Regions from separate parts of the Crossiella sp. CA198 genome, predicted to be linked through region 1. Evidence: riboswitches for the same ligand, from Rfam matches in the RefSeq annotation. Region 1 holds a riboswitch; the other holds the start of a gene.
What was found. Region 1 has a riboswitch for cyclic di-AMP ahead of ACTOWY_RS22835 (NlpC/P60 family protein). Riboswitches for the same ligand answer to the same signal wherever they lie in the genome.
Positions count from the first base shown of each region.

Region 1 (3,631 bases):
ACCCGCTGCGACCACTCCCGGCCCCACACCTCGCTGACCGCGCGCACCGCCGCGTCCAGCTCCTTGGCCACCCGCTGGGCCAGTGCCTGGTTGGCCCGGTGGCCCAGCACGATGCCGGAGTTGGTGGTCAGCACCAGGCAGGGGCCGAAGTCCCACGGGCCACGCCAGGTGCGCCTGCCCTGGGCCTCCAGCGCGGAGTCGGAACTCAGGTACCAGCCCTCGCCGTAGCGGGCGAACAGGTAGCCCATCGGCCGGGTGGTGGCCACCGCGTCGCCGCCGCCCAGGGCGTAGCTCAGCTCCACCCTCGGCGCGAACAGCTCCTCGGCGTCGGGGGCGTAGGAGGTGAGGCCGGAGGTGCCCAGGGCCTCGGCGGGTTCGAGGTGGTAGCGCCAGCTGCTCAGCGGCACGCCCGCCAGGTTGACGAACAGGTTGCGCTGGGCGGTGGCGAAGGCCGAATCGGCGTTGGGGTCCAGGGTGGCCAGGAAGGTGGCCTCGTCCCGGCGCAGGATCGCCTCGGCCCGGCGGCGCATCAGCTCGGCCACGGCCGCGGCACGCGGGGCCTCCGCGGTGGTGGCCGGGGCCTCCGGCGGGACCGGGCGGCCCGCCGCGTCCAGCGTGGTGACCTGGGGCTGCGGGTCGACCGCCTCGCGGGCCTGCGGGGTGGCGACCACGGCCAGCCCAGCAAGCAGCACGGCGGCCACCGCGGCGACCAGCCAGCTCCTGTACCGGCCAACCCCGGACACAGCTGCATCCTAGGGCCGGACAGGCCGCGGGGCCGACACCCGATCGGTGACGGCCCCGCGGAAAAACGGACTTACCTGGACGAGTGGCTCAGGAGCCGACCCCGACCCGGCGGACCGCGACGATGCCGCTCTGCAGCGGGGCGATCTTGACCACGTCGCCGGTGGTGGGCGCGTGCACCATCTTGCCGTTGCCGACCGAGATGCCGATGTGGCCCTTGTAGGCCACCAGGTCGCCCGGCTGGATGGCGCTGATCGGCACCGCGGTGCCGATCCGGGCCTGCTGCGAACTGGATCGCGGCAGCTCCATGCCGACCTGCCGGTAGGCCCAGTAGATCAGGCCGGAGCAGTCGAAGGTGTTGGGACCCTCGTCGCCGTAGACATACCGCGAGCCACGCTTGCTCAGCGCCTTCTCCAGCGCCGCGCCCGCGATCCCGCTGTTGCCGGGGATGTTGATGACCGAGTTGTCCTCGGGCCCCTTGAGCTTGTTCCGCTCATCCTGGGTGAGCTTGTCGTACTGCGCCTTCACCTTGGACCGGCGGGTCTCCAGCTCGGCCCGGCGCTTGTCCAGCTCGGTGGTGATCCGCTTGGCCTCGTCAGTGGCCTTCTGCGCGCGGTCCTTGGCCTCCACCGCACGCTTGCCTGCGTCCTCGGCCTGCTTGATGGTGGCGTGCAGCTTGTCGATGGCGTCCTTGTTGTCGCCCGCGAGCATGTCGAGCAACGCCATCTTGTCCAGGAACTCATTCGGCGAACGCGACATCAGCAGCGCGCTGAGCTGGTTCAGCCGCGCGCCCTCGAAGTCGGCGGAGGCCATCTTGTCGACGTCCCCGCGGAGCTGCCGTTCCTGCTCACGGGCCAGGGCGCCGAGCTTGCTGGCTTCCTCGGCCTCCCTGTTGGCCTTCTCCAGGTCGGCGTTCTTCTTGTTGAGGTCGTCCTTGGCCTCGTGCAGGGATTCCGCGACCTTCTCGGTTTCCTTGGACATTTCCTGGAGCTGCTTCATCGCCTCGGAGGCGTTGGCGGGCAGTTCCGGGTCGGCCAGCGCGGGGGTCGTCGGCGCGAGGCCGACGGCTACCACAACCGCTGAGGCCGCGAGGGCCCCGCGCATTGTGCGCTTCAGTCGATGCGACGCCACGTGGCGTACTACTCCTTCGTGCTCGCTACCGCTTACCGGGTTAGCTGACGGGTTCGGGCCCGAAGTCGCCCTACGCGCGGTGCCCAGGTTCAGGCCCGCCCGATTCACCCCAACTGCCTGGGTCCCCGGTTCGGCCCCCGACAAGCCGATTCGGCGGTGTCTCGCGTTGTCGCCCTCGGTTGGACGACGGTCCGCCGCGAGATCTCGGACAGGTTACGAGTAGTGAGGCCCCCAGTCCACCGCCCAGGGCCGGCCGATGTTTGGCCGCGACCCGGCCGCCCGATCGGACTAGTTACCCAGCGACACAACAGCGCTGTGTAATCGCTCACCATATTCGGCGCGACCTGCGGTGTTGGCCTTCCCTAGAGATCAACTGTCAATACCCACCGACACGGTCCGTCCCTGGTTGCAACCTGGTTCACCCCAGAAAAGTGACGAGCGCCACACGCCAACCGCGTATGCGCGGGCTCACACCCGGCCCAGCCTGGCCAGCAACACCGCCGAGGGCACCGGGTGCGCGCCCCGGCGGCGGATCGAATCGGCCACCGCGCGATCGGAGGTCACCACGACCACCGGACGGCCCTCCGGCTCGGCGGTGACCAGGGCCCGGATCACGTCGTCGGCGAGCACGCCAGGGTCGCTGAAGAGCACCCGCACCCCGCGCGGCGCCGAGGCGGGCACCGCGACCACGCCCGCGCCGTCGAAGACCAGGGTGACCTCGGCCCCGGTGCGCGCGGCCAGCACCGCGAGCTGGTGCACCAGCCGGTCCCGCTGCTCGGAGAGGGTCAGCTCGGGATAGCCGGTCTTGGTCACGTTGTAGCCGTCCACCACCAGGTGCACGGTGGGCAGCGCGAGCAGCCGGTCCAGCGCGGCCGGGTCCTCCACCCGGCCGGGCGCGCCGGTGGCCGGGGTGGCCCCGCGCACGGTGTCGGCTGGCCGGGGACCGCTGCCGCCGAGGGCGAGTTCCCTGCGCAGGCCGGTGACCGCGCCGGCCAGGGTGTCCACCAGCAGCCCGAGCCGGACCTCGTCGGCCTGGCGGGCCTCCCTGGCGGACTGCCGGGCCACCTCGGCCTCGGCCAGCGCCCGGCCCGCCTTGAGCCGCTCGGCCTCGGCGCGTTCGCGTTCCTTGTCCCGTTCGGCGGTGATCGCGGCGACCACCGCCTCGGTCTCGCCGTGGCCCTTGGTCAGCGCGGTCCTGGCCGCCTCGGCCTCGTCCTTGGCCTGGCGCAGCTTCACGCCCTGCTCGCGGAGGCGTTTGCGCAGCCGGTCCAGCTCGGCCTCGCCCTCCTGCCGGACCCGCTCGGCCGCGCCCCTGGCTTCGTCGAGTTCGGCGCGCATCCTGGCCAGTTCGGCCTCCAGGCGCTCGATCCGGGACACGCCCGCGTCGCGTTCGGAGCGCAGCTGGGCGTCCACCGAACGCCGGGCGACCAGCTCCACGTGCAGCGGCGCGGCCGGATCGGCCAGCAGCACGGCCGCGGCCGCGGTGGCCACCGGATCGCCGGGGGCCAGTTCCAGGGTGCTGGGCCGGTGTTCCCGGCACCACTGCACCACCGCGTTGCGGAAGACCGCCGAATCCCGCAGCGCGGCCAGCAGCGGACCGGTGCCCAGCTTCGCCCGTTTGGCGGGGGCGAAGCGGGCCACCGGCCGCAGCGGCTGCGGGATGTCGAGCTGGGGCATGGTGCCCAGCGCCTCGGCGGACAGCTCGGCGAGTCGCGCGCGGACGGCCTCGGGCAGGGAGTCGAACTCCAGCTCGGGCTCC
Region 1 is NZ_JBQJIM010000013.1:207,434-211,064, forward strand. Features, by position in the region: gene ACTOWY_RS22830 (basic secretory protein-like protein) at 1-743, opposite strand, end outside; gene ACTOWY_RS22835 (NlpC/P60 family protein) at 832-1,872, opposite strand; cyclic di-AMP (ydaO/yuaA leader) riboswitch at 1,887-2,038, opposite strand; gene ACTOWY_RS22840 (NYN domain-containing protein) at 2,341-3,631, opposite strand, start outside.

Region 2 (3,631 bases), on a different contig from region 1:
GATCCAGGGCCTCGGCCAGGCAGGCCCGCTCGGAGTCGGCGTCCTCGGCGGCGCGGGCCCGTTCAGCACCGGCGATCAGGCTCCGCAGCCGGAACAGGTCGAGCTGTTCCGGGGCCAGGTCGACCCGGTAGCCGTGTTCGGTGGTGTTGATCAGATCCGGTCCGGGCAGGGCCTGGCGCAGGCGGCGCACATAGGTATGGAGCGTGGCGCGCGGACTGGCCGGCGGCGCGGACTCCCACAGCGTGCCGATCAGCTCCTCGAACCGGACCTCATCGCCCGCCTGCAACAGCAACGCGGCCAGCAGCACCCGCTGCTTGGCGGCGCCGATCACCAGCAGCGCGCCGCCGACCCGGACCTCCAGCGGTCCGAGCACCCGAAACTCGATCTCCGGTCCCATCAGCCCCCCTGCCCCCAGCCGATGGTCGCACGGCCGGATGTCCCTGGCACGGCAATCAACCGGCCGGTCCCCGTTCACCGGCAGGTCGTTCGTCCGCTTTACTTTCCGCCCCAGACTCACTCGGGAGGTTCGTGTGCGGATCGGATTGCGGGCGGTGCTGGTGCTCCTGGCGGTGGCCGGGTTGCTCGGCGGGTCGGTGGCGCAGGCCGGGGCGGCGGGGCGGGTCAAGCCCCTCGCGCAGGCGCACGCGCACAACGACTACGAGCACGGGCGGCCGTTGCTGGACGCGCTGGACCACGGATTCACCAGTGTCGAGGCGGACATCTACCTGGTGGACGGGGCACTGCTGGTCGGGCACGACCCCGGGGACCTGCGGCCGGAGCGGACCCTGCAGGCGCTGTACCTGGAGCCGCTGCGGAAGCGGGCACTGGCCAATGGCGGACGCGTTTATCCGGGTCGGGGCGGTTTGTTCCAGCTGCTGGTGGACATCAAGACCAACGGGGTGGCGGCCTACGCGGAGCTGGACCGGGTGCTGCGGTCGCCGCGGTACTCCTGGTTGTTCAGCCGGTACCTGCACGGGTTCGTGCTGCGCGGGGCTGTGACCGCGGTCATCTCCGGGGACCGGCCGCGGGCCGCTATGGCTGGTCAGCGGGATCGACTGGCTTTCTATGACGGACGCCTCACCGATCCGAACGACCTCGGGCCTGGCGCGGATCCGAAGCTGGCGCCGCTGGTGTCCGACAACTGGACGAAGTTGTTCGCCTGGCGGGGTGTGGGCGAGATGCCGGCCGCCGAGCGGGCCAAGCTGCGGGAACTGGTCCAGCGGGTGCACGCGGGCGGGCAGCGGCTCCGGTTCTGGGCGACCCCGGACGCGGCGGGGCCGGCCCGCGCGGCGCTCTGGCGGGAGCTGGCGGCGGCCGGGGTGGATCACCTCAATACCGATGATCTTGCGGGGCTCTCCGCGTTCCTACGGGGTCACTCGGGTGCCGCTACGAGGTGAGCCACGCCTCACCGACGGTGATTGATCTCGGTAAGGACACGGCGCGGTAACGGCAGGCTGACCTGGCGCGACACCCGACATCGCAGAACTCCGCCAAACGTTACAGTGACTACGGTCACAGTCCAGAAGGTTTGGCGGACCCCTGCTGGGTTACGTACGGTCGCTTCTCGGTCGGCCCCGAACCGGCCAGCACGACGGGAACCTGTAGCGCCAAGCCCTGTCCAAGCGGGTTCCCGACCAAACCCCGAGCGAAACTTCAACTGGACAGGGGCGGGGGAACCACTTCCGGGCGAGCAGTCAGCGTCCTTGGGGTGAAGCCGGTGCGAACCGGCCGGGCCAGCTCCATCGGCTCGAACCCGACAGCTCACCTCGTAGGCGCGGTTGGCGAGAGGGACATGGCTTCTTACCGAGGCAAGCACCGCAAGCAGTCCAACATCACCCGCACCGTGGCCCGCGTTGTCGTGGCCGGTGCCGTCATTGCCGCCCCGATGGCAGTGGCCGGTACCGCAAGCGCCGCGAGTGGCGTGAACTGGGACGCTCTGGCCAAGTGCGAGAGCGGCGGCCGGTGGAATGTCAACACCGGTAATGGCTTCTACGGCGGCCTCCAGTTCGACCGTGGCACCTGGCTCTCCAACGGTGGCGGCGCGTACGCCCCGTACGCCCACCAGGCCACTCGCGAGCAGCAGATCGCTGTCGCTGAGCGCCTGTACGCGGCTCGCAAGCTCCAGCCGTGGCCGTCCTGCGGCCGGAAGGTTGGCCACGGTGGTGGCGGCGGCAACGCCAAGCCCGCCCCGAAGCCCGCCGCGGCCAAGCCGGTCGTGAAGAAGCAGGCCGCTCCCAAGCCTGTCGTGGCCAAGCCGGTCATCAAGCCGGCCGCGCCGGTCCAGTCCGCTCCGGTCGCCACCGAGCGCAACGGTGCTGACTACACCGTCGTCGCGGGTGACACGCTGTCCACCATCGCGCAGAAGCTGCAGGTGAACGGTGGCTGGAAGGCGCTGTTCGAGCGCAACAAGGACATCGTCAAGAACGCTGACCTGATCTTCCCGGGCCAGCAGCTCGACGTGAAGTGAGTCTGGCGACTCGCTAGGCACGCTCCGCGAAACCCCCGGTCGTTCACGTGGCGACCGGGGGTTTCGTGTGTGTTCAGGGGCAGTTGACCCATTCCTCGGCGCCGTCGGTGAAGAGCTGGCGCTTCCAGATGGGCAGGCGGCGCTTGACCTCGTCGACCAGGTCGGCGCAGGCGGCGAAGGCCTCCCCGCGGTGCTCCCCGGCCACGGCGCAGGCCAGTGCGGCGTCGCCGATCTTGAGCTGGCCGATCCGGTGGCTGACCGCGATGGCTCTGATGCCCTGGTGCCGGAGCGCGATCTCCGCGGCGACCTCGGCGATGACCTCGGCCGCGCTGGGGTGGCCGGTGTACTCCAGCTCGGTCACGCCGCGGCCCTCGTCGTGGTCGCGGACCACGCCGGCGAAGGTGACCACCGCGCCCGCGGCCGGGTGGGCCACCAGGCGGGCGTGTTCCTCCACGTCAACGGGGTCCTCGGTGACCTCGGCACGCAGCACGGCGGCCGCCGGACCCGTCCGCGGGAGCCCGCCGGGGGTGTGGTCGCCGCCGCGAAGCTGGCTCACCGCGTGGTCCAGCACGCCCTCGAGCACCCCCAGACCGTCCCGCACACCGCCCGTGGAGCCCGGAAGGTTCACCACGAGGGTCCGACCGGCCACCCCGGCCAGCCCGCGCGAGAGAGCCGCTGTGGGGACCGCGGGCTGCCCGGCGGCCCGGATCGCGTCCGCCAGGCCGGGCACCTCGTAGTCGAGCACCGCCCTGGTGGCCTCCGGGGTGCGGTCGGTGGGGCTGATGCCGGTGCCGCCGGTGGTGATCACCACGTCGACCCGTTCGGTGACCGCCTTGCGCAGGGCCTGGCCGACCGGATCGCCGTCGGGCACCACCTCGGCCTCGGGCACCCAGAAGCCGCGCTCGCGCAGCCAGGTCACGATCACCGGGCCGGTGCGGTCGGCGTAGACCCCGCTGCTGGCCCGGTTGGATGCGGTGATCACCCTGGCGCTGCGCGGGTTCACGGCTGCGGTCTCGTCCATAGTCCCGTCTTCCCACCCTCCTTGCGGTCAACCCGCACGGCGTCGAGCACCGCGGCCGGGTCCACCGCCTTGACCATGTCGTGCAGGGTGAGCCCGGCGACGGCCACCGCGGTGAGCGCCTCCATCTCCACCCCGGTGCGATC
Region 2 is NZ_JBQJIM010000006.1:259,254-262,884, forward strand. Features, by position in the region: gene ACTOWY_RS12370 (BTAD domain-containing putative transcriptional regulator) at 1-397, opposite strand, end outside; gene ACTOWY_RS12375 (phosphatidylinositol-specific phospholipase C/glycerophosphodiester phosphodiesterase family protein) at 531-1,397, shown strand; cyclic di-AMP (ydaO/yuaA leader) riboswitch at 1,635-1,791, shown strand; gene ACTOWY_RS12380 (transglycosylase family protein) at 1,793-2,467, shown strand; gene ACTOWY_RS12385 (molybdenum cofactor biosynthesis protein MoaE) at 2,541-3,488, opposite strand; gene moaC (cyclic pyranopterin monophosphate synthase MoaC) at 3,467-3,631, opposite strand, start outside.
Region 2: another riboswitch for cyclic di-AMP. It lies ahead of ACTOWY_RS12380 (transglycosylase family protein); the one in region 1 lies ahead of ACTOWY_RS22835 (NlpC/P60 family protein).